3 regions of the Methylobacterium sp. UNC300MFChir4.1 genome follow, and region 1 is predicted to be linked to each of the others. Evidence: predicted binding sites of a transcription regulator. Region 1 holds the regulator's gene; each other region holds the start of a gene.
The links. The regulator PhoB, encoded in region 1, activates phosphate uptake and scavenging genes when phosphate is short. The targets are predictions, from matches to a motif close to TGTCATNNANCTGTCAT.
Positions count from the first base shown of each region.

Region 2: a site for PhoB is predicted at 7,792-7,808, ahead of BMY19_RS20190 (inorganic phosphate transporter). Genes of this name have one in related genera too.
Region 3: a site for PhoB is predicted at 6,830-6,846, ahead of ppk2 (polyphosphate kinase 2). Genes of this name have one in related genera too.

Region 1 covers NZ_FOCS01000012.1:57,894-67,612, forward strand. The annotation lists gene pstS (phosphate ABC transporter substrate-binding protein PstS) at 50-1,090, shown strand; gene pstC (phosphate ABC transporter permease subunit PstC) at 1,176-2,153, shown strand; gene pstA (phosphate ABC transporter permease PstA) at 2,166-3,056, shown strand; gene pstB (phosphate ABC transporter ATP-binding protein PstB) at 3,079-3,894, shown strand; gene phoU (phosphate signaling complex protein PhoU) at 4,015-4,734, shown strand; gene phoB (phosphate regulon transcriptional regulator PhoB) at 4,857-5,552, shown strand; gene BMY19_RS17170 (protein-disulfide reductase DsbD family protein) at 5,732-7,900, opposite strand; gene BMY19_RS17175 (aminopeptidase P family protein) at 8,038-9,719, opposite strand, start outside.
Region 2 covers NZ_FOCS01000016.1:8,238-17,956, forward strand. The annotation lists gene phnG (phosphonate C-P lyase system protein PhnG) at 1-406, opposite strand, end outside; gene phnF (phosphonate metabolism transcriptional regulator PhnF) at 486-1,229, shown strand; gene phnE (phosphonate ABC transporter, permease protein PhnE) at 1,393-2,259, opposite strand; gene phnE (phosphonate ABC transporter, permease protein PhnE) at 2,256-3,137, opposite strand; gene phnD (phosphonate ABC transporter substrate-binding protein) at 3,154-4,080, opposite strand; gene phnC (phosphonate ABC transporter ATP-binding protein) at 4,212-5,060, opposite strand; gene BMY19_RS20175 (LbetaH domain-containing protein) at 5,175-5,795, opposite strand; gene BMY19_RS20180 (DUF1045 domain-containing protein) at 5,788-6,474, opposite strand; gene BMY19_RS20185 (ceramide glucosyltransferase) at 6,500-7,648, opposite strand; gene BMY19_RS20190 (inorganic phosphate transporter) at 7,858-9,486, shown strand; gene BMY19_RS20195 (hypothetical protein) at 9,576-9,719, opposite strand, start outside.
Region 3 covers NZ_FOCS01000005.1:175,089-184,807, forward strand. The annotation lists gene BMY19_RS09710 (acyl-CoA dehydrogenase family protein) at 1-1,052, shown strand, start outside; gene BMY19_RS09715 (LLM class flavin-dependent oxidoreductase) at 1,080-2,174, shown strand; gene BMY19_RS09720 (ABC transporter substrate-binding protein) at 2,174-3,112, shown strand; gene BMY19_RS09725 (cupin domain-containing protein) at 3,132-3,692, shown strand; gene BMY19_RS09730 (LLM class flavin-dependent oxidoreductase) at 3,712-5,064, shown strand; gene BMY19_RS09735 (response regulator) at 5,193-5,573, shown strand; gene BMY19_RS09740 (hypothetical protein) at 5,598-6,458, opposite strand; gene BMY19_RS09745 (hypothetical protein) at 6,516-6,791, opposite strand; gene ppk2 (polyphosphate kinase 2) at 6,946-7,893, shown strand; gene BMY19_RS09755 (hypothetical protein) at 7,972-8,220, shown strand; gene BMY19_RS09760 (hypothetical protein) at 8,804-9,031, shown strand; gene BMY19_RS09765 (helix-turn-helix domain-containing protein) at 9,039-9,719, opposite strand, start outside.

The DNA.
Region 1 (9,719 bases):
CCGCCGGCGGGGCAGCGCAGGCTCTAGCCCGACGGCAACGGAGATTCCTTTGAGACCCTTCGCTTACGCGCTCGCCGTCGGCCTCGCGACGGTTCAGCTGGCGTCCGCGGCGCTCGCCGCCGATATCACCGGCGCCGGCGCCACCTTCCCGTTCCCGGTCTACTCGAAGTGGGCCGAGGCCTATCGCAAGGAGACCGGCTCGGGCCTCAACTACCAGTCGATCGGCTCCGGCGGCGGCATCAAGCAGATCCAGGCCAAGACGGTCGATTTCGGCGCCACCGACGCGCCCCTGAAGCCCGAGCAGCTGGCCAAGGACGGCCTCGTCCAGTTCCCGACCGTGATGGGCGGCGTCGTGCCGGTGGTGAACATCCCCGGGATCGAGCCCGGCAAGCTGAAGCTCACCGGCGACGTGCTGGCCGACATCTACGCCGGCAAGATCGCGAAGTGGAGCGATCCGCGCATCGCCAAGCTCAATGACGGGCTGAAGCTGCCCGACGCCAACATCACCCCGGTCTACCGCTCCGACGCGTCGGGCACGACCAACATCTTCACCACCTACCTGTCCCAGGTCTCCGAGCCCTGGAAGAAGGAGTACGGCGCGGCCACGACGATCTCCTGGCCGGTCGGTCAGGGCGGCAAGGGCAACGAGGGCGTGACCGCCACCGTCAAGCAGGTTCCGAACGCCATCGGCTACGTCGAGTCGGCCTACGCCAAGCAGAACAAGCTCTCCTACGCCCTGCTGCAGAACAAGGCCGGCCAGTACCCGCAGCCCGACGACAAGGCGTTCCAGGCCGCGGCGGCGAGCGCCGACTGGAAGGCGACCCCGGGCTTCGGCATCTCGCTGACCAACCAGCCGGGCGAGGCGGCGTGGCCGATCACGGCGGCGACCTTCATCCTGGTCCACAAGGACGCCGCCGACCCGGCCAAGTCCGCCGCCGTGCTCAAGTTCTTCGACTGGGCCTACAAGAACGGCGACACGCTCGCCACCGACCTCGACTACGTCCCGCTGCCGGACAACGTCGTCGAACTGATCCACCAGGAGTGGAAGGACGTGAAGGGCAAGGACGGCAAGCCTGTCCTCAACATGTGAGCGTGACGGGGAGGGGGTGAGAACCTCCTCCCTCGCTTCCGGGAACGCACCGCGCTACCACGCCCCCCTTCGCAGAGAACCGCGGATGCCCGCTTTGACCGAATCGATCGCCCTCGGCCGAACCCGTTCCGCGACCGCGCGGAAGGCGCCGAGCCGGAGCCTCGACACGCTGTTCCGGACCTGCTCGTACGGCGCGGCCCTGCTGGTGCTGCTCGTGCTCGCCGGCATCCTCGGCTCGATCCTGTACGGCGGCTGGCCCGCCTTCCGCGAGTTCGGCTTCGGCTTCCTGACCTCCAGCGCCTGGAACGTCGGGACCGAGCAGTACGGCGCCCTGGTCGCGGTGATCGGGACCGTCGCCTCCGCCTTCCTGGCCCTGCTGATCGGCGTGCCCGTCTCGCTGGGCATCGCGGTCTACCTCACCCAGCTCTGCCCGGGCTGGGCCCGCAAGCCGGTCGCCATGACGATCGAGCTGCTCGCGGCCGTGCCGAGCATCATCTACGGCATGTGGGGCCTGTTCGTGTTCGCGCCGCTCCTGGCGCGCTACGTCCAGATCCCGGTCTCGAACCTCGTGGAGGGCATGCCGATCGTCGGCACGCTGTTCTACGCCCGGGTGCCGTCGGGCGTCGGCGTCTTCACCGCCGGGATCATCCTGGCGATCATGATCGTGCCGTTCATCGCCTCGATCGCCCGGGACATGCTCGACCAGATCCCGACCGTGCTGCGCGAGAGCGCCTACGGCATCGGCTGCACCACCTGGGAGGTCGTGCGCCACGTGCTGGTGCCGCAGGCGGCCGTCTCGATCATCGGCGCGATCATGCTGGGCCTCGGACGGGCGCTCGGCGAGACGATGGCGGTGACCTTCGTGGTCGGCAACGCCAACCGGCTCTCGGCCTCGATCTTCGACCCCAGCTCGACCATCGCGTCGCGCATCGCCAACGAGTTCAACGAGGCGGACGGCCTCCAGCTGAACGCGCTGATGGCTCTGGGCTGCATCCTGTTCGTGATCACCTTCGTGGTGCTCATCATCGCCCGGCTGCTGACGCGCCGCGTCCAGGCCGCCTGAGGAGCACGCGCGATGGTTTCCTCCAGCACGATCGCCGCCGCTGCCCAGCGCCGCCCTGGCCGCGTCCGCCAGGGACGCCGCGTCGCCGACCGGACCCTGCGCGTCGCCTGCACCGCCGCCACCGTGGTGGGTGCCCTGGTCCTCGGCTCGATCCTGGTGATGCTGATCGTCCAGGGCGTGCGCGGCTTCACGCCGACCCTGTTCACCAACCCGACCCCGGGCCCCGGCTCCGAGGGCGGCGGCATCGCCAACGCCATCCTGGGCAGCGTCGTGCTGACCGGGATCGGCATCCTGATCGCCACGCCGGTCGGCGTCATGGCCGGGACCTTCCTGGCCGAGTACGGGCGCGGCTCGAAGCTGGCCGCCCTGATCCGCTTCCTCAACGACGTCCTGCTCTCGGCGCCGTCGATCCTGATCGGCCTGTTCGTCTACACGCTGATGGTCCGGCCGATGGGCACCTACTCGGGCTGGGCCGGCGGCGTGGCGCTGGCGATCATCGCCGTGCCGGTGATCGTGCGCACCACCGAGGACATGCTGCGCCTCGTGCCCGGCACCCTGCGGGAGGCCGGCGCGGCGCTCGGCGCGCCGCCCTCGACGGTGATCATGAGCGTGACCTGGCGGGCGGCCTCGGCCGGCATCGTCACCGGCATCATCCTGGCTCTCGCCCGCATCGCCGGCGAGACCGCGCCGCTGCTGTTCACCGCGCTCAACAACAATTCCTGGTTCTCGGCCAACCTGATGGGCGGCGTCGCGAACCTGCCGGTGATGATCTACCAGTTCGCCCTCTCGCCCTACCCGAACTGGCAGGGCCTGGCCTGGGCGGGCGCGCTCCTGATCACCACCACCATCCTGGCGCTGTCGATCATCGCGCGCCTCGTGATCAAGCCGCAGGCCTCGCGCTGAGCCCCCTTTCGAGGACACGACGATGAACGCCGCCTCCGCGATCCCCACGGTCGAGCTGAACCGCAACCGCGCCGAAGAGGGCGGCCCCGTGCGGATCGCCGTCAAGGACCTGAACTTCTACTACGGCAGCTTCCACGGGCTGAAGGACGTCAACCTCAACTTCCACGACCGGCAGGTGACGGCGCTGATCGGCCCTTCCGGCTGCGGCAAGTCCACCCTGCTGCGCTGCTTCAACCGGATCTACAGCCTCTACCCGGAGCAGCGCGCGGAGGGCGAGATCCTGCTCGACGGCGAGAACATCCTCAGCCCCTCCGTCGACCTGAACGAGCTGCGCTCGCGCATCGGCATGGTGTTCCAGAAGCCGACGCCGTTCCCGATGTCGATCTACGACAACGTGGCCTTCGGCCTGCGCCTCTACGAGAAGCTGCCGAAATCCGAGCTCGACGGCCGGATCGAGGAATCCCTGCGCAAGGCCGCCCTCTGGGACGAGGTGAAGGACAAGCTCCGGCAGCCCGGGACCGGCCTGTCGGGCGGCCAGCAGCAGCGCCTGTGCATCGCCCGGACGGTGGCGCAGAAGCCGGAGGTGATCCTGTTCGACGAGCCGACCTCGGCGCTCGACCCGATCTCGACCGGCCGCATCGAGGAGCTGATCGAGCAGCTGCGCGACGAGTTCACCATCGTGATCGTCACCCACAACATGCAGCAGGCGGCGCGCATCTCGCAGTTCACCGCCTTCATGTATCTGGGGCAGCTCGTCGAGTTCGGTCCGACCAACCGGATGTTCATGAACCCGACGGAACGCCGCACGCAGGACTACATTACCGGCCGCTTCGGCTAGTCTGCGGCTAGTCTGCCGGGCCGCTCCGGTCCCGGGACCGCCGCTCGCGTCTCCGGCGCGCCGGCGGGTCCCGCAAGCCTCCCGGAGGGCCGTCCCCGGGACCCCATCGAAGGATCCGCCATGCCCGGCCATATCGTCACCTCCTACGACACCGACCTGGAGAACCTGCGTCGCTCGATCTCGGAGATGGGCGGCGTCGCCGAGAAGATGACCGCGGAGGCGACCGACGCCCTCGTGCGCCGGGACGACACGCTCGCCCAGGCGGTGATCCTCGCCGACAAGCGCCTCGACGCGCTGCAGCGGGACATCGAGGAGCGCGCCGTGCTGCTGATCGCCCGGCGCCAGCCCCTGGCGATCGACCTGCGCGAGACCATCTCGGCGATCCGCGTCTCCGGCGATCTGGAGCGGATCGGCGACCTCGCCAAGAACGTCGCCAAGCGCGTGGTGGCGATTTCCGACCAGGCGCCGGCCCAGAAGATCGTGCTCGGCGTGCGCCACATGAGCGACCTCGCCGAGGGTCAGCTGAAGGACGTGCTCGACGCCTACGGGAGCCGCGACGTCCAGGCGGCCCACGACGTCTGGGAGCGCGACGGCGAGATCGACGCCCTGTACAATTCCCTGTTCCGCGAGCTCCTGACCTACATGATGGAGGATCCGCGCAACATCTCGTTCTGCACGCATCTCCTGTTCTGCGCGAAGAACGTCGAGCGCATCGGCGACCACACCACCAACATCGCCGAGACGATCCACTACCTCGCCACGGGCGAGACGCTGGCGGGTGACCGGCCGAAGAACGACGCGTCGAACTACGCGACCGTGGACGGCGTGCAGGCGCCGTGAGGCGCCGACCCCGGCGCCTTCCTGTGGGCGCGGCCGGGGTCACTCTCCGTGCGGGTTGAGGCGGGGCGGCGCCTCCTGCACCATCCGGGGACCGCCCGCAGAACGAGTCTTCGAACGTGAGCATGCAAGTCCTGATCGTCGAGGACGAGGAGGCCCTGAGCACGCTGCTGCGCTACAACCTGGAGGCCGAGGGCTTCCTGGTGGATTCGGCGGCGCGCGGCGACGACGCCGAGCTGCTCCTCGCGGAGCGGATCCCGGACCTCGTCCTGCTCGACTGGATGCTGCCCGGCCTCTCGGGGATCGAGCTGTGCCGCCGGATCCGGGCGCGCCGGGAGACCGAGCGCCTGCCGGTGATCATGCTCACCGCCCGCGGCGAGGAGGGCGACCGCGTCCGCGGGCTCGGCACGGGCGCCGACGACTACATCGTCAAGCCATTCTCGGTCCCGGAGCTGCTCGCCCGGATCCGCGCGCTCCTGCGCCGGGCCAAGCCCGCCCACGTCTCGGACCGGCTGGCGGCCGGCGACCTGGAACTCGACCGCACCGGCCACCGCGTCCGCCGCGGCGGCGAGGAGCTGCATCTGGGCCCCACGGAGTTCCGGCTCCTGGAATTCCTGATGCTGGCGCCGGGCCGGGTCTTCTCCCGCGAGCAGCTCCTCGACGGGGTGTGGGGCCACGACGTCTACATCGACGAGCGCACCGTCGACGTCCATGTCGGGCGGCTGCGCAAGGCGCTGAACGGCCCGCGCCAGACCGACCCGATCCGCACGGTCCGGGGCTCGGGCTACGCCTTCGACGAGACCTTCTCGCTGGAGGCCTGAGGCGGCCTCACGGGCCGTCCGGATAGGACTTCGCTCCGGCGCACCGTCATCGCGAGCGCAGCGAAGCGACCCAGGGCGGCGGGACGCCTGTGAGCGCGGCGCTGCTGGGTTGCTTCGCTCCGCTCGCAAAGACGGTGGGACGGGCCCGCGAAGATTCGCGCGTCCCGGTCTCCAGGGACTCAGCGCGCCAGCGCCGCGCTCCGGCCCGAGGCGGCCGGCACCGCCTCCAGCGCCGCCAGGACCGTCCCCTCGGTGAGGATCTGCGGCAGCACCTGGGGCTCTCCCGTCCCGGTATAGAGCAGGTAGAGCGGGACGCCGCTGCGCCCGTGCTTCTCCAGGAGGCGGGTGATCTCGGGGTTCTGGTTGGTCCAGTCGCCCTTCATGTAGGTCACGCCGCGCTCGGCCATCGCGGCCCGCACGGCCTTGGTGTTGAGCGAGGTCGCCTCGTTGACCGCGCAGGTGATGCACCACGCGGCGGTCATGTCCACGAAGACGGGGCGGTGCGCGTCGACCAGGGCGTCGAGGCGCGCCTGCGTGAACGGCTCGATCCCGTCGGCGGCGGCCTGCGCGGCCGGCGCGGCGCGGTCCCGGGGCAGGGTGACGGCGAGGGCCCCGACGGCGATCAGCGCCAGCGCCGCGGCGGCCTGCGCGACCCGGCCGGCCCGCGGCGGGGCGGCGCGGCCGTGCTCCCAGGCCCAGGCGGCGAAGCCCACGAGGACGAGGCCGATCAGCGCCGCCAGCAGCCCGCGCGGGTCGACCTGCTGCGCCAGCACCCAGATCAGCCACGCAACGGTGGCGTAGACCGGGAAGGCCAGCACCTGCTTGAGGGTCTCCATCCAGGCGCCCGGCCGCGGCAGCGCCCGCAGGGCCGGCGGCCAGAGGGTCAGGAGCAGGAAGGGCAGGGCGAGGCCGAGGCCGAGGCTCGCGAAGACGGCGAGCGCCACGCCGGCGCTCTGGGTCAGCGCGAAGCCCACCGCCGAGCCCATGAACGGCGCCGTGCAGGGCGTCGCCACCAGGGTCGCGAGCACGCCGGTGAAGAACGAGCCGCTCAGGCCGCCGCGCCGGGTGAGGCCGTCGCCGAGGCCGGCGAGCCGGCCGCCGACATGGACCGCGCCCGAGAGGCTCAGGCCCATCGCGAACAGCAGGTAGGCGAGCCCCGCCACGATGGCGGGCGACTGGAGCTGGAACCCCCAGCCGATCGCGGCCCCGCCGCTCTTCAGGCCGATCAACGCGGCGGCGAGCGCCAGGAAGCTCGCCAGGACGCCGGCCGTGTAGGCGAGGCCGTGGAGCCGCAGCCGGGCCGGCCCCTCGCCCGCGTGCCGCACGAGGCCGAGCACCTTGATCGACAGGACCGGGAAGACGCAGGGCATCAGGTTGAGGATCAGGCCGCCGAGGAAGGCGAAGGCCGCGGCGGTCGCCAGCGTCAGCGCGTCGAAGTCGGCGGCGGCCGGCGCGGTCGCGGGCGGCGCGGTCGCGGCCGGCGCCGCGGCGGCCGGGAGCACCGGCTCGTCGCCGTACGCGAAGGCGAGCCGGCGGGTCCCGGCGGCGTCGACCGCCTCGACCGTCAGGACGCCGGGCAGCGCGGCGGGCACCGGGTCGGTCGGGCTGCTCCGGGCGAGGGTCAGGTGCAGGCCGGTCCCGTCGACGCTCATCACCTGCGCGGCGGCGTTGTCGATCGCCGTCTCGGCGTAGGGGAAGTACGCGGCGTTCCGGACCGCCTCGGGCTTGAGGCCGGCCGCGGCGAAATCGAGGCGCAGGGTGTCGCCCTGGCTCGACAGGCTCAGGGGCCAGAGCGCCGGCACGGGGAGCGCAGCGCGGGCGCGCGCGAACAGCGCGGCGTTGGCCGGGTCCGGCTCGGCGTTGCCGACCGGCAGGGTCAGGGCGAGATCGGCCGAGCCGGGCACGCACTCGGTCTCGCAGACGAGGTAAGTCAGCTTGGCCTGGATCCGCACCGGGTCGGCCGGGTCGAGGCTCGGCGGCGGCGTCACCGGGACGAGGAGCGTGACCTCGCCCTCGTAGCCGTAGTTCATGAGGGTCGCGATCGGGATGCGCTCCGGCGCCGGCCACCGGATCGCGCCGGCGTTGAAGCCGGCCGGCAGGGTCCAGGTCACCTCCGGGGGCAGGCCGGAATCGCCCGGGTTGCGCCAGTAGACGTGCCAGCCGGGCTTGACCTGCATCCGCACCGCCAGCGTGAAGGGCTGCGCGCCGGCGACCGCGGCGGGCTCGGCCACGAGGCTCGCGCGCACGAGATCCGCGGGCGTGCGGAAGCCCTGCGGGAACCCCTGCGCCGCGGCGGCCGAGAAACTCGCGGCGACGGCCAGGATCAGGAGGGCGAGGCGGCGGATCATGCTGTCCCTTCGCGCGCGGGGCGGTCGCGGTTTCACGCGCGGCGTGTCGGGCTCGGCGCGGGCGTTTCCATGGCGTCCGGTCTTACCATGGCGTCGGGTCTTACCACGGACCGCGTTCGGGATCCCCTGCGGCCGGCTCACCCCTCGAGCGGCGCCGTCGCCCGCTCGAGCCAGTCGCGCGTCGCGGTGTCGAGCCCGGGCGCCAGGGTCTCGCGGACCCTCGCATGATAGGCGTCGATCCAGGCCCGCTCCCCGGGTTCGAGCAGGTCCGGCCGGATCAGCCGGCGGTCGTAGGGAGCGAGCGTCAGCGTCTCGAAGCCGAGCATCGGGCGCTCCCCGCCCGCGATCGCGCGGGCCTCGACCAGGACGAGGTTCTCGATCCGGATGCCGTAGGCGCCGCGGGCGTAGTAGCCCGGCTCGTTCGACAGGATCATGCCGGGCTCGAGCGCCACCGTGCCGGTCTTGGCGATCCGCTGCGGCCCCTCGTGCACCGACAGGAAGGCGCCGACGCCGTGACCGGTGCCGTGGTCGAAGTCGAGGCCCGCCTGCCAGAGCGGTGCCCGCGCGAAGGCGTCGATCTGGGCGCCGGTCGTGCCGACCGGGAACACCGCCCGGGCGATGGCGACGTGCCCCTTCAGCACCCGCGTGAACCGGTCGCGCATCTCCGGGCTCGGCGCACCGACCGCGACCGTCCGGGTGATGTCGGTGGTGCCGTCCGGGTACTGCGCTCCCGAATCGATCAGGAACAGCTCGCCCGACTGGACCGCCCGGTCCGTGGCGCGGCTCACCCGGTAGTGGACGATCGCGCCGTTCGGTCCGGAACCCGAGATCGTGGGGAACGAGACCTCGCGCAGGTCGCCGCCGGCGGCCCGGAAATCCTCCAGGGCCTCGACGGCGGCGATCTCGGTGAGGCCGCCGGCCACGGCCGCACCGTCGAGCCAGGCGAGGAAGCGCGCGACACTCGCCCCGTCCCGGACATGGGCGGCGCGGGCGCCCGCGATCTCGGCGGCGTTCTTGACCGCCTTCATGCCGGTGATCGGGTCCTTGCCGACATCGGCCGTGCCGCCGGCAGCCTCGATCTTCTCCTTCAGGGCGACGGCGCCGGTCGCGGCGTCGAGGCGGACGCGCGCGCCCGCCAGGGATGCCAGCCCGTCGTCCAGGTCCGCCCGCGGCAGGATCTCGGCGATCGGCGCGAGTTCCGCCCGCAGGGCCGGATCGACGTTCGGAGAGACGAGGTACAGCCGGGCCCGTCCCTCGCGCGGCAGGATGGCGTAACCCAGCGCCAGGGGCGTGTGGGCGACGTCGGACCCGCGCAGGTTGAAGGCCCAGGCCAGGTTGTGCGGGTCGGAGATCACCAGGGCATCGCAGCCGCCCTCGGCGAGCGCCGCCCGGATCCGGGCGAGCTTGTCGGCGGCCCCCTCGCCGCACAGCGCGTCGGGATGGACCACCACCGGACCGGCCGGCGGCCGCGGCCGACCGGCCCAGACCGCGTCGACGAGGTTCGGCACCGCCCGCACGGTCCCGCCGGCGCGGGTCACGGCCCGCTCCAGGCGCGCCAGACCGTCCGGGGTGTGCAGCCAGGGATCGTAGCCGAGCACCTGATCCCGCCGCAGGTTGGCCCCGACCCAGGCCTCCGGCGTCGATTCGGCGAGCGGCACCACCGTGACGAGGCCGGTATCGACCTGCTCGGGCGCCTGCAGGGTGTAGCGCCCGTCGACGACCAGCGCCGCGGACTCCATCAGGATCACGGCCGTGCCGGCCGAGCCGGTGAAGCCCGTGAGCCAGGCCAGCCGCTCGGCGTCGGCGGGAACGTATTCCG
Region 2 (9,719 bases), on a different contig from region 1:
CCGCGAGCCGCCGGGCGGCGGGCTCCAGGGCGGCCTCGACCCGGGCGCGCCGAACCGGATCCTGCCAGAGGGCGTCGAGGATCGCGGCGAGCCGCGCCTTCGCGCGGTCGCGGCCGAGATGGTAGGCGAAGCCCGCCGGACCGTCCGCGAGGCGGATGGCGGCCCGGGTCACGCTGACCTCGCCGAGATTGAACGGGCGACCGTCGCCGCCGATCCGGCCCGACGCCATCACGAGACCGGTCTCAGGCGGACGCAGGTCCGCGGCCGCGGGGGCTTCGAGGCCCGACACGGCCGCCTCGAGGGCCGCCTCGAGATCCGCGCGGCTCGCCTCGGCACAGAGGGCCATGACCGCTTGGCGCGCCGCGGTCTCGCCCTCGGATCCCGGATGTCTCGGGGTCGTCGTCATCGCGAATCCCTTCGTCGCTCGGTTGTCTAGGTGTATAGACAACTGGCGTGCGTCGCACAAATGAAGTTTGGATGACAGGATGGATGCGCAGGAGCAGGCGGCCGGCCTCGTCCGGGGCGAGGGGCTGACGGCGTGGCGGCAGATCGCCGACGCGCTGACGGCCGAGATCGCGGCGGGACGCTACGCGCCGGGACAGCAGCTCCCCGCCGAGGCCGCCCTGGCGACGCGGTTCGCGGTGAACCGGCACACGGTGCGGCGCGCCCTCGCGGCGCTGGCCGAGGGCGGGCTCGTGCGCGCCAGCCAGGGCCGGGGCACCTTCGTGGAGGAGGCGCCGCTCGCCTACCCGATCGGGCCGCGCACGCGCTTCTCCGAGATCGTCGCCGGGGCCGGGCGCGAGGCCTGGGGCGACCTCGTCGCGGCGACCACGGTCCCGGCCGGGACCGAGCAGGCGGCGTCCCTGGCCCTCGCCCCCGGCGCGCCGATCCTGGAGCTGCTGACGGTCCACCGGGCGGACGGCGCCCCGCTCTCGACGGCGCTGACCTGGCTGCCGCTGCCGCGCTTCGCGGGTTTCGCCGAGGCCTACGCGGCGCGCGGCTCGATCACCCGGGCCTTCGCGACCTGCGGCGTCCACGACTACACCCGGCTCTCGACGCGGATCCGGGCCCGCCCCGCGGACTCCGCGGAGGCGCAGCGCCTCGACATCGCGCCGGCGCGGGTCGTGCTGGTGGTGTCGAGCGTCAACATCGATCCCGCCGGCGTGCCGATCCAGGCGAACCGCACCCTGTTCGCCGCCGACCGCGTGGAGCTGGTGATCGGCGGGTGATGCGATGTCCGCGCGACCTCCGCGCGACCTCCGCGCGATGTCCGCGCGATGTCCGCGCGAGGGCCTCGGCACTCCGTCCTCGCGAGCGGAGCGAAGCGACCCGGGGCAGCGCGACCCTGGGTCATTGCGCTCCGCGCGTGATGCCGGAAAGCCGAGGCCTCCCTCAGCGCGCCGCCGGCCCGATGATCGCCCGGCGCAGGCGGGTCGAGACCCAGTCGATCGCCGCCACGGTCACGAGGATCATCAGAACCAGGAATGCGACTTGCTGCAGCTCCAGCACGCGGATCAGCTCGGTGAGGTACTGGCCGATGCCGCCCGCGCCGACGATGCCGATGATCGTCGCCGAGCGGGTGTTCGACTCGAAGAAGTAGAGAACCTGGCTCGCCAGCACCGGCAGCACCCCGGGGATCAGCCCGAAGCGGATGCGGTGGAGCGCCGAGCCGCCCGAGGCGACGACGCCCTCGCCGGCCCGCTTGTCGCAAGTCTCGATCGCCTCCGAGAACAGCTTGCCGAGCGCGCCGAAATCCGAGCACGCGATCGCGAGCGCCCCGGCGAACGGGCCCAGGCCGACGACGTTGATCCAGATCAGCGCCCAGATCAGCACGTCGACCGAGCGCATCACGTCGAGGCCGCGGCGGACCGCGAACCGCGCGAACGGGTTGGGCACGACGTTCCGCGCCGCCAGGAACGCCACCGGGAAGGAGAGGATCGCCGCCGTCAGCGTGCCCAGGAAGGCGATGCCGAGGGTCTCGCCCAGCGCGTGCAGGAAGGTCCAGAACTGGCCCTCCGGCGATGGCGGCAGCATCAGCACCGCGAAGGTGCCGAGCCGCCCGAGCCCGTGGAGGATCCGCGCCACCGAGAAGTCGAGGCGCCAGTAGCCGAGCGCCGCGAGTCCCACCAGGACGACGAGCAGGGCGGCGAGCCGCGCCCGCCCCGGCCAGTCGGTGCGGAACTGCGCGGGGTAGCGCGCGCGCAGGCGGCCGAGGTCGGCCCGGGCCGCCGCTCGCAGGGTCTCGGGACGCGCGCTCATCGGGCGTGCTCCGCGCCGATCAGGCGGTGGCGGACCCGCTCGGTGACGAGGTCGATGCAGAAGACGGTCAGGATGATCAGCACGAGGATCGCGCTCACGTCCGCGTAGTAGAAATTGCGGATCGCCACGAGGAATTCCTGGCCGATGCCGCCGGCGCCGACGAAGCCCATCACCCCGGCGCCGCGCACGTTGATCTCGAAGCGCAGCAGCGCGTAGGAGGCGAAGTTCGACAGCACCTGCGGCAGGACCGCGAAGCGCACCGTCTGGACCCAGGTCGCGCCCGAGGCCGACAGGCCCTCGACGGGCCGCATGTCGATGTTCTCGACCACCTCGGAGAACAGCTTGCCCAGCGCGCCCGTGGTGTGGATCGCGATGGCGAGCACGCCCACCATCGGGCCGAGGCCGAAGGCGATGACGAAGATCAGCGCGAACACGACCTCGGGGACGGTGCGGCACAGTTCCAAGAGGCGCTTGGCGCCGACGCGCAGCACGCGCGACCGCACGAGGTTGGCGGCGGCCACGAAGCTGAGGGCGAAGCCCGCCAGCCCCCCGAGCAGCGTCCCGAGATAGGCCATGAGCAGGGTCTCGCCCAGCAGGCCCAGCCATTTGGGCAGGCCCCAGTACCAGGCGCGGACGTCCTCCAGCGGGTGCTCGAGGCTGATCGGCGGCAGGATCTGCTGGATGTAGGCGGTGAACTTGCCGATGTTCTCGGCGAAGACCAGCGGCCGCACCTCGGCGATCAGGCCCGCGACCACGGCGAGCGCCGCCACCAGGGCGAAGCCCGCCAGCGTGCGGCGGCGGGCCTCGCCGGTCGCCGCCGCGTAGAGGCCGGAGAGGGCGGCTGCCCGCTCCGGCGACAGGGGTGTCAGACCGCGCAAGGCGGGCGGCTCCGGATCAGGACTTCCGACGCTGCTCGTCGTTGAACCGCAGCATGTCGATGATCGGCTGGTAATCCTTGAGGGTCACCGGCGTGAGATCCTGGTCCTTGCCGTCGGAGAGCCGGTCGAACGCGGCCTTGTCGGCCTTCGGCAGGGCCACGAAGGCGTCGCGGATCTTGGCCTTCAGGTCGTCCGGCAGGCTCGCCAGCACGGCGAAGGGCCCCTCCGGCAGGAAGTCGGACTTGAACACGACCCGGAAGTCCGACTGCTGCATCGGCGTGCCGTCGGGCTTCTTGAGCATGCCCTTGGCGGCCATGCGGGTGACCATCGTGTCGGTCTCGGAGTTCCACAGGTTGGCGGCGGCGTCGGCCGTGCCCTGGGTGAGCGCCAGGACGGCGTTCTCGTGGCTGCCCGCGTAGAAGGTCTTGCCGAAGAACTTCTCGACGTCGTAGCCGGCCCGCTTCAGGAAGAAGCGCGGCGCCTGGTTGCCGGAGGTGGAGTTCGGATCGACCAGCGCGAGGTTCTTGCCCTTGAGATCCTCGACGGTCTTGTAGGGGCTGGAGGCCAGCACGTAGACCACCGAATAGTAGCCCGAGGCGCCGGTCTCGTGCTTCTGGTTGACGATCGGCTCGATCTTGACGCCGGTCATCACGGCCCGCGCGAACGAGGCCGGCCCGTACCACGCGATCTGGATGTTGCCGGCGCGCTGGCCCTCGATCACGGCGGCGTAGTCGCTCGCCACCCGCAGCTTGACCGGCACGCCGAGCGTCTTGGTCAGGTAGGCGGTGAGCGGCGCCCAGCGGTCGGCGGTGCCCGAGGCGTTCTCGGCCGGGATCACGCCCAGCGTCAACTCCGGATACTGGGCCTTCCAGTCCTGGGCGGCGGCCGGCAGGCCGAGGAGGGCGAGGGCCGCGGCGGCGGCGAGGGTGCGTCGGGTGATCATCGGGTCGTCCTTCGTGGCGTCGGCGAGGTTCGGCCGGCCGGAGGCCGGTCGGGCGTTTCCAAGACGGTGCGCTCTGGCGGTGCACTCTGGCGGTGCGCTCTGGCGGTGCTTGTTGGGGCCCGGGGCCCGGATCAGGCGCCGAGGGCGGCCTCGCGGACCGGGCGGACCGGCACGAGACCGGGCCGGCCCGGCATCGCGGCCCGCTGCTCCGCCTCGCGCTGCGCGGAATCGTCCAGCACCTCGCCGGCCTCCAGGCCGTAGAGCCGGCGCGCCACGTCCTCGGTGAGGTCGAAGGGGCCGCCCTCGAACACGACCCGCCCGGCCGCGAGGCCGACGAGGCGGTCGCAGTAGGCGCGGGCGAGGTCGAGGGAGTGCAGGTTGCACAGCACCGTGATGCCGTAGCGCCGGTTCACGTCGGCGAGCGCGTCCATCACGAGCCGCGTGTTGCGCGGGTCGAGCGAGGCGACCGGCTCGTCGGCGAGCAGGATCTCGGGTTCCTGCACGAGGGCGCGGGCGATGGCGACGCGCTGCTGCTGGCCGCCCGACAGGCCGTCGGCCCGCTGGCCGGCGAACTCGCCCATGTCGAAGCTCTCCAGGGCGGCGAGGGCCATGGCCCGGTCCTCGGCGGACCATTGCCGGAGCAGGGCGCGGTGGGTCGGCACGTGGCTGAGGCGCCCCATCAGCACGTTGGTCATGACGTCGAGCCGGCCGACGAGGTTGAATTGCTGGAAGATCATGGCGCAGCGGGTGCGCCACTCGCGCAGCGGGCGGCCGCGCAGGGTGGTGACCTCGCGGCCGTCGTGGAGGATGCGTCCCGAGCTCGGATCCGCCAGCCGGTTGATGAGGCGCAGCAGCGTCGACTTGCCGGCACCGGACCGGCCGATCACCCCGACGAAGCTGCCGGGCTCGATCCGGAGCGACACGCCGTCGACGGCGCGTCGGTCGCCGTACTGGCGCGTGAGATCCTCGATAACCAGCATGCCACCATCCGCCGGGGAACGGCCGCACGTAGACGCCGGTTTGACGACGATTGGATGACGTATTCGGAACGATTATATTTGCCGGCGCAGCATCTCGGCTTTTCGATAGCCGACTTAATCTTCGTGGCGCTCCAGGAATGCTTCGATGGGCAGCCCGCGGAAATCCGGCAGCGCCCGGCGCAGGCGCTCGTGGTCCCAGTCCCACCACGCCAAGCGAGTCAGACGGTCCGCGACGGCCTCGGGGAAGCGGCGCCGGACCGGCCGGGCGGGATTGCCGACGACGATCGTGTAGGGCTCGACGTCGCGGGTGACGATGGCGCCCGCCCCCACCACCGCGCCGGTGCCGATCGTGCGCCCGGGCAGGACGACCGCGCCGTGGCCGATCCAGACATCGTGGCCGATCGCCACCGGGTTCGCCCGGCGCCGGTCGAAGAAGGCGGGCTCGTCCGATTCCTCCGGCCAGTAGGCGCGGGCCCGGTAGGTGAAGTGCGCCTGCGACGCCCGCTCCATCGGGTGGTTGCCGGGATTGATCCGCACGCTGGCGGCGATCGAGCAGAACTTGCCGATCGCGGTGTAGATCACCTCGCCGTCCTCACCGATGTAGGAATAGTCGTCGAGGGTCGTCTCGGTGAGGCGGGTGCGGGCGCCGACCTCGGTGTAGCGGCCGAGGCGGCTGTCGACGACCCGGGCGCTCGGATCGAGCGCGGGTTCGAGGCCGAGGGGGCGGTCAACCACGGGCCTCTCCGAAGGGCAGGCGCGCCAGGAGCCGGAACGGCCCCGACCCGTCCTGGGTCAGGAGGCTGACGGCGTCGATCCGCAGGGGCTCCGGTCCCGCGGCGGCGTAGGCCTCGGACAGGCGCCGGTGCCAGAGGTCGCGCTCCGCCTCCGGCAGGGCGTCGGTCAGGGTCATGTGGAAGCGGAAGGCCTCGAACACGTAGGGGTAGCCCCAGCGGTCGAGGAGCGCGCGGCCGCGCGGGTCGAGGCGCTCCGGCCGGCGCTTGGCGCGCTCGGCCTCCGTGAGCGGTGCCCGGAACGGGTCGAGGGCGGCGACGCACTCGGCGGCGAGGAGCCCGAGCTCCGGCGGGGGTGTCTCCGGCACCAGGGCGAGGAACGGCCCGAGGGCGGCGACCCGAAGCGGCCCCACCGCCACCGGCGGGTGCGCGGCCGCGAGGGCGCGGGCGGCGGCCACGAGGTCGGCCTCCCCGGTGCCCGGGGCGAGGCGCAGCGGCGCCTTGAGGGTGGCGTGGAACCCGTAGACCCGCGCGCCCGCCGTGACGGGTGCGAGATCGCCGAGCCCCTCCGGGTGCGGCACCGGCAGCCCGGTGACGTTGTCGGTGCCGAGGATCGCCCGGCCGAAGGCTTCGAGGCGCGAATCCGGGGCGGGCAGCCAGTAGAGGGCGTAGCGGCGCGACACGTCAGGGTCTCCGATCGCCGGGCGGTCAGGCCGTCGGCGCGTAGGTGCGCGCGTCGGCGGCCCGCCGGGGGCGCACGTCCATGGCATTGCCCCGCCACACGATGGCGCTCCGCATCCAGGCGCCGACCCAGATCGCCGGGATCAGGGCATCGCGCGCCAGGAAGGCGGCCAGCGTGCGGGGCGAGCGGTGCCAGCCCGCGCGGACCGCGAGCCGGTGCTCGGCGGCATAGCACAGGGCGGCGAGGCCGGCAGCGCCCGCGAGGCCCGCGAGGCTTCCAGCCCAGAGGGCGACGAGGAGCGCCGGCAGCAGGACGCCGCTGCCGATCTCGGGGGCGAAGAACAGCGGGAAGGTCACGCGGCGCAGGCGCGCCCAGCGCAGCTGCCGCGACCAGACCTCCCGGAAGCCGCGCGGGCCGAGCGGCTGCTCGAACGGGCTCGCCACGAGGTGGACCCGCTTGCCGGCGGCACGCACGAGCTTGGTGGCGGCCGCGTCCTCGGCGATCTCGGCCGCGAGCGCCTGGAGGCCGCCCTGCGCCTCCAGGAAGGGCTTGTGCCAGAGCATGCTCTTGCCCTGCGCGAAGCCCAGCCCGAAGGCCTCGGCGGCGTATTGCCAGCGCGCCTGCAGGGTGTTCAGGAAGGCGCACTCCACCTCCGCCATGAAGCTGCCCGGGCGGGCGCCGGCCGGGGTGGAGCAGACGAGGCCGGTATCGGCGCGCCACGCCGCCTGCAGCCGCTGCAGGTAGTCCGGCGGCATGGCGACGTTGGAATCGGCGAGCACCACCCAGTCGTGGGCGGCGGCGCGCCAGCCGCGCAGGCAGTTGTTGAGCTTCGGGTTCGCGCTGACGCGCTCGTCGCCGAGGATCAGGCGGGCGGGCACGTGCGGGTGGGCCTCGATCAGGCGCTCCACCATCGGGACGATCGGGTCGGCCGGGTCGGCCACGCAGAAGATCAGCTCGTAGGACGGGTAGTCGAGACGGAAGCTGCGGAGGAGCATCTCCTCGCTGTAGGCCTCGACCCCGCGCAGGGGGCGGACCAGGGAGACGGGCGCGCCGTCCGGGAACCGCGACGGGCCGTGGTCCCGGCCGAGGCGCCGGGCCGCGACGGCGATGCTGCCGATCTGGACGACGGCCAGGAGCGCGCCGAGGGACAGGGCCGGCACCGTGGCGTCAATCATGCGGATCCCTCGTGCGATCGGGCGAGCGGTCCGGTCCGCTAGCGGCCGGACCGCGTCAGGCGTGTGACAGCGCCGCCCGACGCTCTCGGACACGCTCTCGGACACGCTCTCGGACACGCTCGCCGACGCGCGGCGTCGCGGGCCGTCACCCAACCGTCACCGCGCGGTTTTAATCCCCGCTCACCACGAAAGATTCCGCGCGAGGGTTCATGTCCGATACCGCCGTGATGCCGTCGGGGGCGGTGAAAGGCCGGCAGGCGGGCGGCCCGCGCCTCGACCACGGGATGCATCTCGGCGGTGTCGTCGCGTTCCTCCTCGTCCTCGTGGCGGGCCTGGGCTACGCGGTGGTGAGCCTCATCGCGGACATGAACGCGGTCGGGGAAGCGCCCCTGGCCTACGGCGCCTTCGCGCTGCTCGGCCTCGCCCTGCTGATCGCCCTCGCCTTCGAGTTCGTGAACGGCTTCCACGACACGGCCAACGCGGTCGCCACGGTGATCTACACGCACTCGATGCCGCCGCTCGTCGCGGTGATCTGGTCGGGCGTGTTCAACTTCCTCGGCGTGATGCTGTCCTCGGGCGCCGTGGCCTACGCGATCGTCACGCTGCTGCCGGTCGAGCTGATCCTCAACGTCGGCTCGCACGCGGGCTACGCGATGATCTTCGCGCTGCTGCTGGCGGCCATCATCTGGAACCTCGGGACCTGGGCGTTCGGGCTGCCGAACTCGTCGTCCCACGCGCTGATCGGCTCGGTGCTCGGCGTCGGCCTCGCCAACCAGCTGATGAACGGCGGCGACGGCACCGCGGGCGTCGACTGGACCCAGGCGCTCAACGTGTTCAAGGCGCTGCTGTTCTCCCCGGTCTGCGGCTTCGTGCTCGCGGCGCTGCTGCTGCTCGCCCTGAAGGTCACGGTCCGCCGCAGGGACCTCTACGAGGCGCCCGCGGGCGAGGCGCCGCCGCCCCCGTGGATCCGCGGCCTGCTGATCCTCACCTGCACGCTGGTCTCGTTCTTCCACGGCGGCAATGACGGGCAGAAGGGCATGGGCCTGATCATGCTGATCCTGATCGGCGCCGCCCCCACCGCCTACGCGCTCAACCGCACCATGGCGGACGACACGACGCCCGCCTTCGTGCAGGCCTCGACGGCGGCGAGCGCGGTGTTCTCCGCCCGCGCCCCCGGCGCGGCGGTTCCGGACGCCGCCGCCGCGCGCCGGACCGTGACGGAGGCGCTCAAGACCAAGGCGCTGAACACGCCGCCCGTCTACGCGGCGCTGGCGGCGCTCTCGGACGACATCGCCGCCAGCGTGAAGAATTACGGCGCGATCCGCACGGTGCCGGCTGCCCAGACCCAGAACCTGCGCAGCGACATGTACCTCGCCGCCGACGCGGTGCGCGTCCTGCCGGGCGCCGGGGCGGACTTCTCGGAGGCCGACAAGGCCGACCTGAAGCGCTACGCGGGCCTGCTCAACGACGGCACGCGCTACATCCCGGGCTGGGTGAAGGTCTGCGTCGCCCTGGCGCTGGGTCTCGGCACCATGGTCGGATGGAAGCGCATCGTCGTCACGGTGGGCGAGAAGATCGGCAAGACCCACCTGACCTACGCGCAGGGCGCCTCGGCCGAGATCGTCGCCGCCGGCACGATCGGGCTGGCCGAGCTCTACGGCCTGCCGGTCTCGACCACCCACATCCTGTCGTCGGGCGTCGCCGGCACGATGGCGGCCAACGGCTCGGGGCTCCAGATGTCCACGGTGCGCAACATGGCGCTCGCCTGGATCCTGACCCTGCCGGCGGCGATCACCCTCGCGGCCGCTCTGTTCTACCTCCTGCGCCACCTGTTCTGACGCGGGCCCGGCCGGACGGGCCGGAGACCGCGCTCCGCCCCCCGACGAAGCGACCAGGTCTCCGGCTTCCCGCAGCGCGCCCCGGCGCTTCAGGAACTCGCCATCGCCCGCACGAAGGCCAGGCAGGTCCGGCGCGCCGCCGGACTATCGATCGCCACGAAGGCCGAGACGAGGTCGGCCGCCTGGGTCATGGCCGCGTCGGGCCGGTCGGCATCCGGGTAGAAGCTCGCCAC
Region 3 (9,719 bases), on a different contig from region 1:
CGCACGACTCCCTCGCGGCGCTCCGGGAGGCCGGGCTCCTGGCCGTCACCGTGCCGCGGCGTCTCGGCGGCGGCGGCGCGGGTCTCGCGCGGGCCGCCGCACTGGTGCGCGCGCTCGGCGCCGCCGACCCGGCGACCGCCCTGGTCGTGGCGATGCAGTACCTCCAGCACGGGCTGATCCACCGGCCCGACACCCCGTGGCCGCGCGCGCTCGCCGACGCGGTCGGCGCGGCGGCGGTGGCGCGCGGGGCGCTGATCAACGCCCTGCGGGTCGAGCCCGAGCTCGGGACGCCCTCGCGGGGCGGCCTGCCGGCCACGGTCGCCCGCCGCGACGGCGCGGGCTGGCGGATCTCCGGGCACAAGATCTACGCGACCGGGGCGCCGGGGCTCGCCTACGGCCTCGTCTTCGTCCGCACCGACGAGGCGGAGCCGCGCACCGGCACCGTCCTGGTGCCGTTCGACGCGCCGGGCATCCGCATCGCGGAGACCTGGGACCATCTCGGCCTGCGCGCCTCCGGCAGCCACGACGTCCACTTCACGGACGTGCCGATCCCCGGGGACCACGCCGTCGACCTGCGGCCGCCGGGCGGCTGGTCGGGGCCCGATCCCTGGCAGCAGGCCTGGAGCTGCACCCTGCTCGCCGCCCTCTACGACGGCGTGGCCCGGGCGGCGCAGGACTGGTTCACCGGCTTCCTGCGGGCGCGCCGGCCCGGCAGCCTCGGGGCGCCGCTGGCGAGCCTGCCGCGCTTCCACGAGGCGGTCGGCGAGAACGAGCGGCTGCTCGCCGTCAACGCGCGCCTCGTCGCCGGGCTCGCCGCCGAGGTCGATGCGGGACATCCCCCGACGCCGCGCGAGTCCGGCTTCGTGAAGCTCACCGCCACGGAGAACGCCGTCGCGGCGGTCCAGCGCGCCGCGGAGCTGTCCGGCAACGCCGGCCTGTCCCGGGCGAACCCGCTGGAGCGGCACCTGCGCGACGTCCTGTGCGCACGCATCCACTGGCCGCAAGGGGACGCCGTCCGCGCCGCCGCCGGCAGGGCCGCCCTCGGCGCCTGAATCCGCCCTCGACCCGGAGATCGCACCATGAGCCTGCTTCCCCCCGATGCCGTCGAGTTCATCGGCTTCGTCGCCCCCCGCCACACCTCCGAGATCCACCCGGCGGCGGGGCCGTCCATCGACCGCGACTACCTGAAGCTCCTGGCGCAGGCGCACGAATGGGGCGGGTTCGACCGGGTGCTGGTGGCCTTCCACGCGACCACGCCGGACGCGCTCCTGCTCGCCGGGCAGGTCGCCGCCGTGACCGAGCGGCTGGGGCTGATGATCGCCCACCGCACCGGATTCACGGCGCCCACCGTGGCGGCGCGGCAGTTCGCGACCCTCGACCAGCTCACCGGCGGCCGGGTCGCGATCCACGTGATCAGCGGCGGCGACGACCGGGAACTCGCCCAGGACGGCGACCACCTCACCAAGGACGCGCGCTACGCCCGCACCCGGGAGTTCCTCGACATCGTCCGGCAGAGCTGGACCGCCGCGGAGCCGTTCGACTACGCGGGCGATCACTACCGGGTGGAGCGCGGCTTCTCCGAGGTGAAGCCGGTCAACGCGATCCCGGTCTATTTCGGCGGCGCCTCGCCGGCGGCGCTGGCGGTGGCCGGCCGCCACGCCGACACCTACGCCCTCTGGGGCGAGACGCACGCGCAGGTCGCCGAGTTGATCGGCCGGGTGCGGGCGGCGGCCGCGGCCCACGGGCGGGCGCCGCGCTTCAGCCTGTCGGTCCGGCCGATCCTCGCCGAGACCGAGGCGCGGGCCTGGGAGCGCGCCGAGGACATCCTGGCCCGGACCCGGGCCGTCCGGGCCGCCAAGGGCCTCGGCCCGGCGGCGACGCCGCAGAACGAGGGCTCCCGGCGGCTCCTCGCGGCCGCCGCCGCGGGGCCGCGCCACGACAAGCGCCTGTTCACCGCCATCGCGGCCGAGACCGGGGCGGCGGGCAACTCGACCGCCCTGGTCGGCACCCCCGAGCAGGTCGCCGACGCCCTGCTCGACTATCACGACCTGGGCGTGCGGACCTTCCTGATCCGCGGCTTCGACCCGCTGGAGGACGCGCTCCAGTACGGCCGGTCGCTGCTGCCCGCCGTCCGCGCCGCCCTCGGGCGCCGCGGCGCCGCCGAGGCCGCCTGATGCGCGCCGTCATCCTCGCCCTGCTGGCGCTCCTGGCGGTCCGGCCGGCGCACGCGCAGGAGGTGCTGCGGGTCGGCGACCAGCGCGGCAACGCCCGCGCGCTGATGGAGGCGGCCGGCGTGCTCGACGGGCTGCCCTACCGGCTCGACTGGAGTGAGTTCCCGGCGGCCGCGCCCCTGCTCGAGGCGCTGAACGCCGGCGCGATCGACGCGGGCGGCGTCGGCGACGCGCCCTTCACCTTCGCGGCGGCCGCCGGGGTGCCGGTGAAGGCGTTCCTGGCCTTCCGCAACCGGCAGGACGGGCTGGCGATCCTGGTGCTCAAGGAATCGCCCGTCCGCACCGTGGCGGACCTGAAGGGCAAGCGCGTCGCGACGAACCGCGGCTCGATCGGCCATCAGGTGGTCCTGGCGGCGCTGGAGGAGGCGGGCCTACCCGCCGACAGCGTGACCTTCAGCTTCCTGCCGCCGGCCGACGCCAAGATCGCGCTGGCCTCCGGGGCGGTCGACGCCTGGGCGACCTGGGAGCCCTACACCTCCACGGCGGAGCTCGCCGGCCTCGTCCGGGTGATCCGCGACGGCAACGGCATCACCCCGGGCCTGACCTTCGCGGTGGCGAGCGACGACGCGATCCGGACCAAGCGGGCGCTGCTCGCCGATTTCGGCGCGCGCCTCGCCCGCGCCCGGGCCTGGGCCCTGAAGGATCCGGCGCCCTACGCGTCCGTCTGGTCGAAGCTCATCGGCCTGCCGGAGGCGGTGCCGCTGCGCTGGTTCGGCCGCGCCGCCTACCGGGCCGTCCCGATCGACGCGTCCGTGATCGCCGACGAGCAGCGCAACATCGATCTCTACGTCCGCGCCGGGCTGATCCCGAAGGCCCGCGCGCCGCGGGCCGAGGCGATCCTCGACACGAGCGTCTCGCAAACCGCCGCCGCCGTGCAATGATGGCGCGGGAGGACCCGACATGCACGACCACGGCGACGACCACGGCCACAGCCACGATCATGGCCACGCCCACGATCACGCCCATGCTCACGCCCATGCTCACGCCCACGATCACGGGGCGTCCGAGCGCTGGAAGCACGACGGCGTTCGGGTGATCCCCGGCGACCGGCTCGACGCCAACACCGCGCAGACGCCCGGCATGTACCGGCAGGCCGCGATCAACGCCGCCCGGGTCGGCGCCCAGAAGATCTGGGCCGGCACGGTGGCGATCCAGCCCGACGCCAAGACCGGCGTGCACCACCACGGCGAATTGGAGAGCGTGATCTACGTGGTCTCGGGCCGCGCCCGGATGCGCTGGGGCGACAGGCTCGAATACGTCGCCGAGGCCGGGCCGGGCGACTTCATCTTCGTGCCGCCCTTCGTGCCGCACCAGGAGATCAACGCCTCGACCGACGAGCCGCTGCACTGCGTGCTGGTGCGCTCCGACAACGAGGCGGTGGTGGTCAACCTGCCCGACGTCGAGGCCGCCGAGGCGCCCGAGACCGTGTACTGGGTCGACCCGATCCACAAGCATCCGTGAGAGACCGGAGACGGCAGCGATGAGCCGGGACCGCCAGCTGCATCTCGGCGCCTTCATGCGCCCGGTCGGCATCCACACCGCGTGGTGGCGCTATCCGGGCGGCTATCCGGACGCGAACTTCAACTTCGAGCACCTGGCGCACTTCGCCCGGCGGCTGGAGGCCGCGAAGTTCGACGCGTTCTTCATGGCCGACCACCTCGCGGTGATGAACATGCCGGTGGCGGCGCTCCGCCGCTCGGCCACCGTGACGTCGTTCGACCCGCTGACCCTGCTGCCGGCGCTCGCCGTGCTCACCGAGCGGATCGGCCTGATCGCCACCGCGTCGACCACCTACAACGAGCCCTACCACGTCGCCCGCAAGTTCGCCTCGCTCGACCACATCTCGAAGGGGCGGGCCGGCTGGAACCTCGTCACCTCCGGCAACCCGGACGAGGCCCTGAACTTCGGCCGCGACGCGCATCTGGAGCACGCCACCCGCTACGCCCGGGCGCGCGAGTTCTTCGACGTAGTGACCGGCCTGTGGGATTCCTTCGCCGACGACGCCTTCACGATGGATCCGGCGAGCGGCCTGTTCTTCGACCCGGCGAAGATGCGCGTCCTCGACCACCGCGGCGACTTCCTGAAGGTGAAGGGCCCGCTCAACGTCGCCCGGCCGGTGCAGGGCTGGCCGGTGATCGTCCAGGCCGGCGCCTCCGAGGCCGGCAAGCAGATCGCCGCCGAGACCGCCGAGATGGTGTTCGGCGCGGCCTCGACCGTGGAGGCGGCGCGGACCTTCTACGCCGACGTGAAGGGGCGGATGCCGGCGGCGGGGCGCGACCCGGACCAGCTCAAGATCCTGCCCGGCTGCTTCATCGTCCTGGGCGAGACGGAGGACGAGGCGCAGGCCAAGAAGGCGCGTCTCGACGACCTCGTTCATCCCGACAGCGGCCTCGCCAACCTCTCGGTCCGCCTCGGCGTCGACGCGACGGGCTTCGCCCTCGACGCGCCGCTCCCGGAGCTCCCCGAGAGCAACGCCAGCAAGAGCGGGCAGGCCCAGATCGTCGACTACGCCCGCCGCACTGGCGCGACCGTGCGGGAACTCGCCCGCAAGGTCGGCGGCTACGGCGGCCTGCAGATGGTCGGCACGCCCGCGCAGGTGGCCGACCGCATGGAGGAGTGGCTGGAGACGCGCGCCTGCGACGGCTTCAACGTGATGTTCCCGTTCGTGCCCGAGGGGCTCGACGACGTGGTCGACCGGCTGGTGCCGGAGCTGCAGCGGCGCGGGCTGTTCCGCCGGGACTACGCGGGGACGACGCTGCGCGACCATCTCGGCCTCGCGCGGCCGGCCAACCGCTTCTTCCCGCCCGACGCCCCGGCTCGGCCAGGGGGCTGATCGACCCGCCGCGCGGGCCGGCGCGGTCCCGCGCCGTCGGGGTGCGTGGCGGATCATGCGAACGGCGCGAACCTCCGGTCGTGTCGCGCGGTTATTCTCGGATCGTCGCGCGCCGATGGGAGGGGATCGTGCCCGAGGCTGTTCCGCCCCTGTCCGGGTGCCGCGTCCTCGTCGTCGAGGACGAGTATTTCATCGCCAGCGAGGTCAAGCGCTGGTTGCACAGCGCCGGGGCCGAGGTGATCGGCCCGGTCCCGCGCGCGGATCTCGCCCTGGACCTGATCGCCGAGCAGACGCCCGACGCCGCGGTGCTCGACGTGAATCTGGGCGACGGGAACAGCGTCTATCCGGTCGCCGAGCGTCTCGGCGTCCTCGGCGTGCCGTACCTGTTCGCCACCGGCGACGTGCGGGTCACCGGCGCCCCGGCCCAGGCGAGCCGGCCCATCCTGGAGAAGCCGTTTGTGGCGGCGGAGCTGGTCCGGGCCGTGACCAGGCTCGTCGCGGCCGCCTGAGGCCGCCGCGCCGCCCGCGCGGCCTCAGAGGGGGCCCGGCCCGGGATGCGGGCCCATGCGCCGGCGGTCGTGCTCGATGGCGAAGACGTGGGCGTAGAGGTTCGCGACCCAGCCCCGCCCCTCGACCGTGAGGTCGAGGAACCGGATCGCGTCCCCGATCACGGGCTCGATCTTGCCCCAGAAGAACGACGGGTAGCGCTCCGCGAGGTCGGCCGGGCTGTCGTAGCCGAGTTCCGCGTTGACGCCGATCTCGGCGAATTCGTGGAACAGGGCGTTCAACTTGCGCGGGTAGAGCGGGTCGCCGAGCTGACCGATCAGGTCGGCCGCCCGCAGCAGCCCGGCCTCGGTCCCGGTCTCGCGATGGGAATCGTCCTCGGGGACCGGGAAGCGGGTCAGCTCGATCGCCCGGATGACCCGGGACGCGTCGACGAGATCGTGCGTGCCGAAGCGCTCCTGCACGGCCAGCTTCGAGCGCTCCACGTGGTAGGGTGCCAGCGCCGCGTCAGAGGCGCCCCGGGGCAGGCTGACGGTCGTGCCCTGCGCGTCGATGACGAAGGCCTGCAGCCGGTCTCCGGCGCAGACGCCGCGCACGTAGCCGATGTCGTGGTAGAGGGCGGCCAGGATCATGTGCAGCCAGTCCTCGGGCGTGATGCCCTGCTGCAGGAAGCGGCCGCGGAGGATGTCCTGGGCGACCAGGGTGACGAGGGCCGTGTGGTCGCCGTCATGGTAGAGGGCGTCGCTCCCGACGATCCGCTCGATCGTCAGGCGCGCCGCGGCCTCGATGATCTCGGCGTAGCGCGGCTCCCGGCTGCCGAAGGTCCGCTGGTAGGTCAGGGCCAGGTGCTCGCCGAGGGCGTCGGCGAGCATCTTGGTCGCGTCGAACATGGGATCCTCGCCGTCAGCTGCGTCGGGCGGCGCCGCGCCCGGCCGGGTCGGTGGAGATCACGCGGATCGCCCCCCGCGATCGACGAGCCGCTCCTCGAGATAGGCCGCCGCGTCCGCGTAGAGTTCGTAGCGGCGCAGCAGCACCGCCCGCTTTTCGGCCTTCGTCGCCGCGTCGAGCTTGGCGCGGGCCCTGTCGGCGCGGGCGCGCAGCTTCCCGGCGAGCTTCTCGAAGGCGGCATCGATGCGCGCGCCGACCTTCTCGCCCTCGGCGCGCGCCGGATCGGGGTCGTCCCGCCGGCGCTTCGGCCCGGCCCTCTTCGCTTCTCCAGCCATGACGCATCTCCGGTCGCCCCGATCGGTGGCGGAACCGTATGACGGAACGATCACGGGCGCGACATGGGATCGGCCGCCGCGGGCGCGGCGCTTTCTCAGGCGTGTCACGGAACGCTGCTCTAGGTCGGCCCCGCGACGCGCAGGAGAACCGGCGATGCGGCCCGACGACAGCTCTGCCCCGGATGCCACCTTGAATGCCACCTCGGATGCCACCCTGGAGGCGATCCGGCGTGACCTCGCCGACAGCTACGACGAGGAGCTGGAACTCGGGCTCGAGGAGGATCGCCTCGACCGGCTCGCGGCCGAGCTCGGCGGCGCGCCGCCCGATCATCTCGACCGCAAGGTCTATTTCCGCGCGCTGCTCCGGCTGCAGCACGAGCTGGTCCGGCTCCAGGACTGGGTGCAGGACCGGAAACTGCGCGTGGTCGTGCTGTTCGAGGGCCGCGACTCGGCCGGCAAGGGCGGCGTGATCAAGCGGATCACCCAGCGCCTCAATCCCCGCGTCTGCCGCGTCGCCGCCTTGCCTGCCCCGAGCGAGCGCGAGCGGACGCAATGGTATTTCCAGCGCTACGTCTCCCATCTGCCCGCCGGCGGCGAGATCGTGCTGTTCGACCGCTCCTGGTACAACCGCGCCGGCGTCGAGCGGGTCATGGGCTTCTGCACCGAGGCGGAGGTCGAGGAGTTCTTCCGGTCGGTCCCCGAATTCGAGCGCATGCTGGTGCGCTCCGGCATCGTCCTGGTAAAATACTGGTTCTCGATCACCGATGCCGAGCAGGAATTCCGCTTCCGGATGCGGATCCACGATCCGCTCAAGCAGTGGAAGCTGTCGCCCATGGACGTCGAGTCGCGGCGCCGCTGGGAGGACTACACCCGGGCCAAGGAGGACATGCTGGCGCGGACCCATATCCCCGAGGCGCCCTGGTGGGTGGTCGAGGCGGTCGACAAGCGACGGGCCCGCCTGAACTGTATCAGCCACCTGCTCGACCAGATCCCCTACGGCAGCGTGGAGCACCCGGCGGTCCACTTGCCCGAGCGCTTGCGGCACGCGGACTACGTGCGCGGCCCGGTCCCCGCCGCGATGATCGTTCCGGCCGCGTTCTGATCGCGGCGCGGAGACGGCGCGGGAGTCGTGATCCTGTCGCGGTGGCGCGGCTATAGCGCCGCCATGGCGAAGCGCCCCATGACTCTCGACCTGTTCACGACCCTGGATATCGTCGATGACGACGTCTCGGCTGTCATCGACGCCTATCTGGCCGATCCCACGCCCGGTTCGGTGGCGTTCGGGGACGGCTTCCGCATCGATCCCGCGGCCGCGGTGGCCTCGCATCCCTTCGCCCGGACGCTGATCGATCAGCCCTGGGCCGATGCCCGGCTGCGCCGGGCCGCCATCCGCGCCGCCATCCTGCTGGCGGAGCCGGAGCGGGTCTGACCGGATCGGCCACCTGTCGCGCGACGGCCGCGCGATATTCGTGGGGCTGGCATGCGGCTGGCATGCGGCTGTCATCGCGCTGGCATACCGCTGTCATGCGGCCGTCATGGGCGGGATGGCAGGTCGCCGCCACGGCGAACCTCCCGACCCTATGCCGCCACTCCGCCCGCCCGGTCCTGCCGTGGCGGGCTTTTGTATGCCCGCGGCTCGGCCATCGCGACGACGCGCGTCGGATCCTACGCCTAAAGCGGTAGGTGTACCGACCTCCGACCACACGACGCCCGGTTGTAATCTGGGGCGGAGACGGCGCGGATGAACGGCGCGCCTTCAGGGTGAACGATCGGTTTACCCAAACCGCACAATTGCGCCGACCGCCCCGATCCGGGCGCGATCGGCGGGCGTTCTACGGGCAGGTCCACCGGAGACGTGCTGACATGCTGATCCTCAACCCGATGACCGGCCAGATGGTCGAGGTGCGCGTGCCCCGGCCGAAGCCGAAGGCCGCCTGATCGCGCCAGCTCTCCGTCCGCTTCCCCGCACGCCCGCGGCCCAGGCGGCGTGCCCCTCCAGCCCCGCACGACCCATGCTGCCGACCGATCTCGACCGACCCGCCGAACTGACCCTCTGGCCGGGCTACGCGCCGGCCCGGGTGGCCGTGTCGCACAGTTTCCCGACGCTGCGGGCCGCCCTCGCCGCCGCGGTCGCGGCGATCGACGCTGAGGATGCCAATCCCTGGATCATCACCGAGGGCGGCGACATCCTCGCTCCGGGATGGATCCGCGCGAACACCGCGGGCGCCGTCCTGCAGTAGCCGGACGTCAGCCGGCGAGCTGGTCCGCGCCGCGGTTGCGCCACCGGTACTCGCTCGGCGAGATCCCGTAGCTGTCCTTGAAGCGGCGGCTGAAATGGCTCTGGGTGCAGAAGCCGCAGCTGTAGGCCAGCTCACCGACGGCCAGATGGGCGAAGCCGGGATCGGCGAGACGCTGCGCGGCGGTCTCCAGCCGCCGCCGCCAGATCCAGTCGGCGATGTTGCGGTCCTGCTCGCGGAACAGGGCTTGGAGGTGGCGCAGCGACACGCCGACGGCCGCCGCGAGCCGGGCGGGGTCGAGGTTCAGGTCGCCGAGATGGGCCTCGATGTGGGCCAGCGCGCGCTGGAAGATCAGGACGCCCTGGATGTTCTTGGGGGTCTCGTGCGCGAGGCGTTCCGCGATGCTCGCGACGATGAGATCGACGCCGACCGACGCCATGCGGTTCGACATGTCCGGCGTCAGGCGCTCCGCGTTGCGGACCAGTTCCTGGAAAAAGGTCGTGACCATCGACGTGCCGACTTGATCCGCGCCGATCGTGAGGCACGTGAACCGGCGCGTCGAGCCGAGGGCGCGCTCCAGGGCCGCGCGCGGCAGCTCGACGAACAGCGTCTGCGTGTCGACGTCGGAGGCCATCGTCGCCGGCCGACGGTCCATCACGACGATGTCGCCGGGATTCTGGATCGCGGTGCG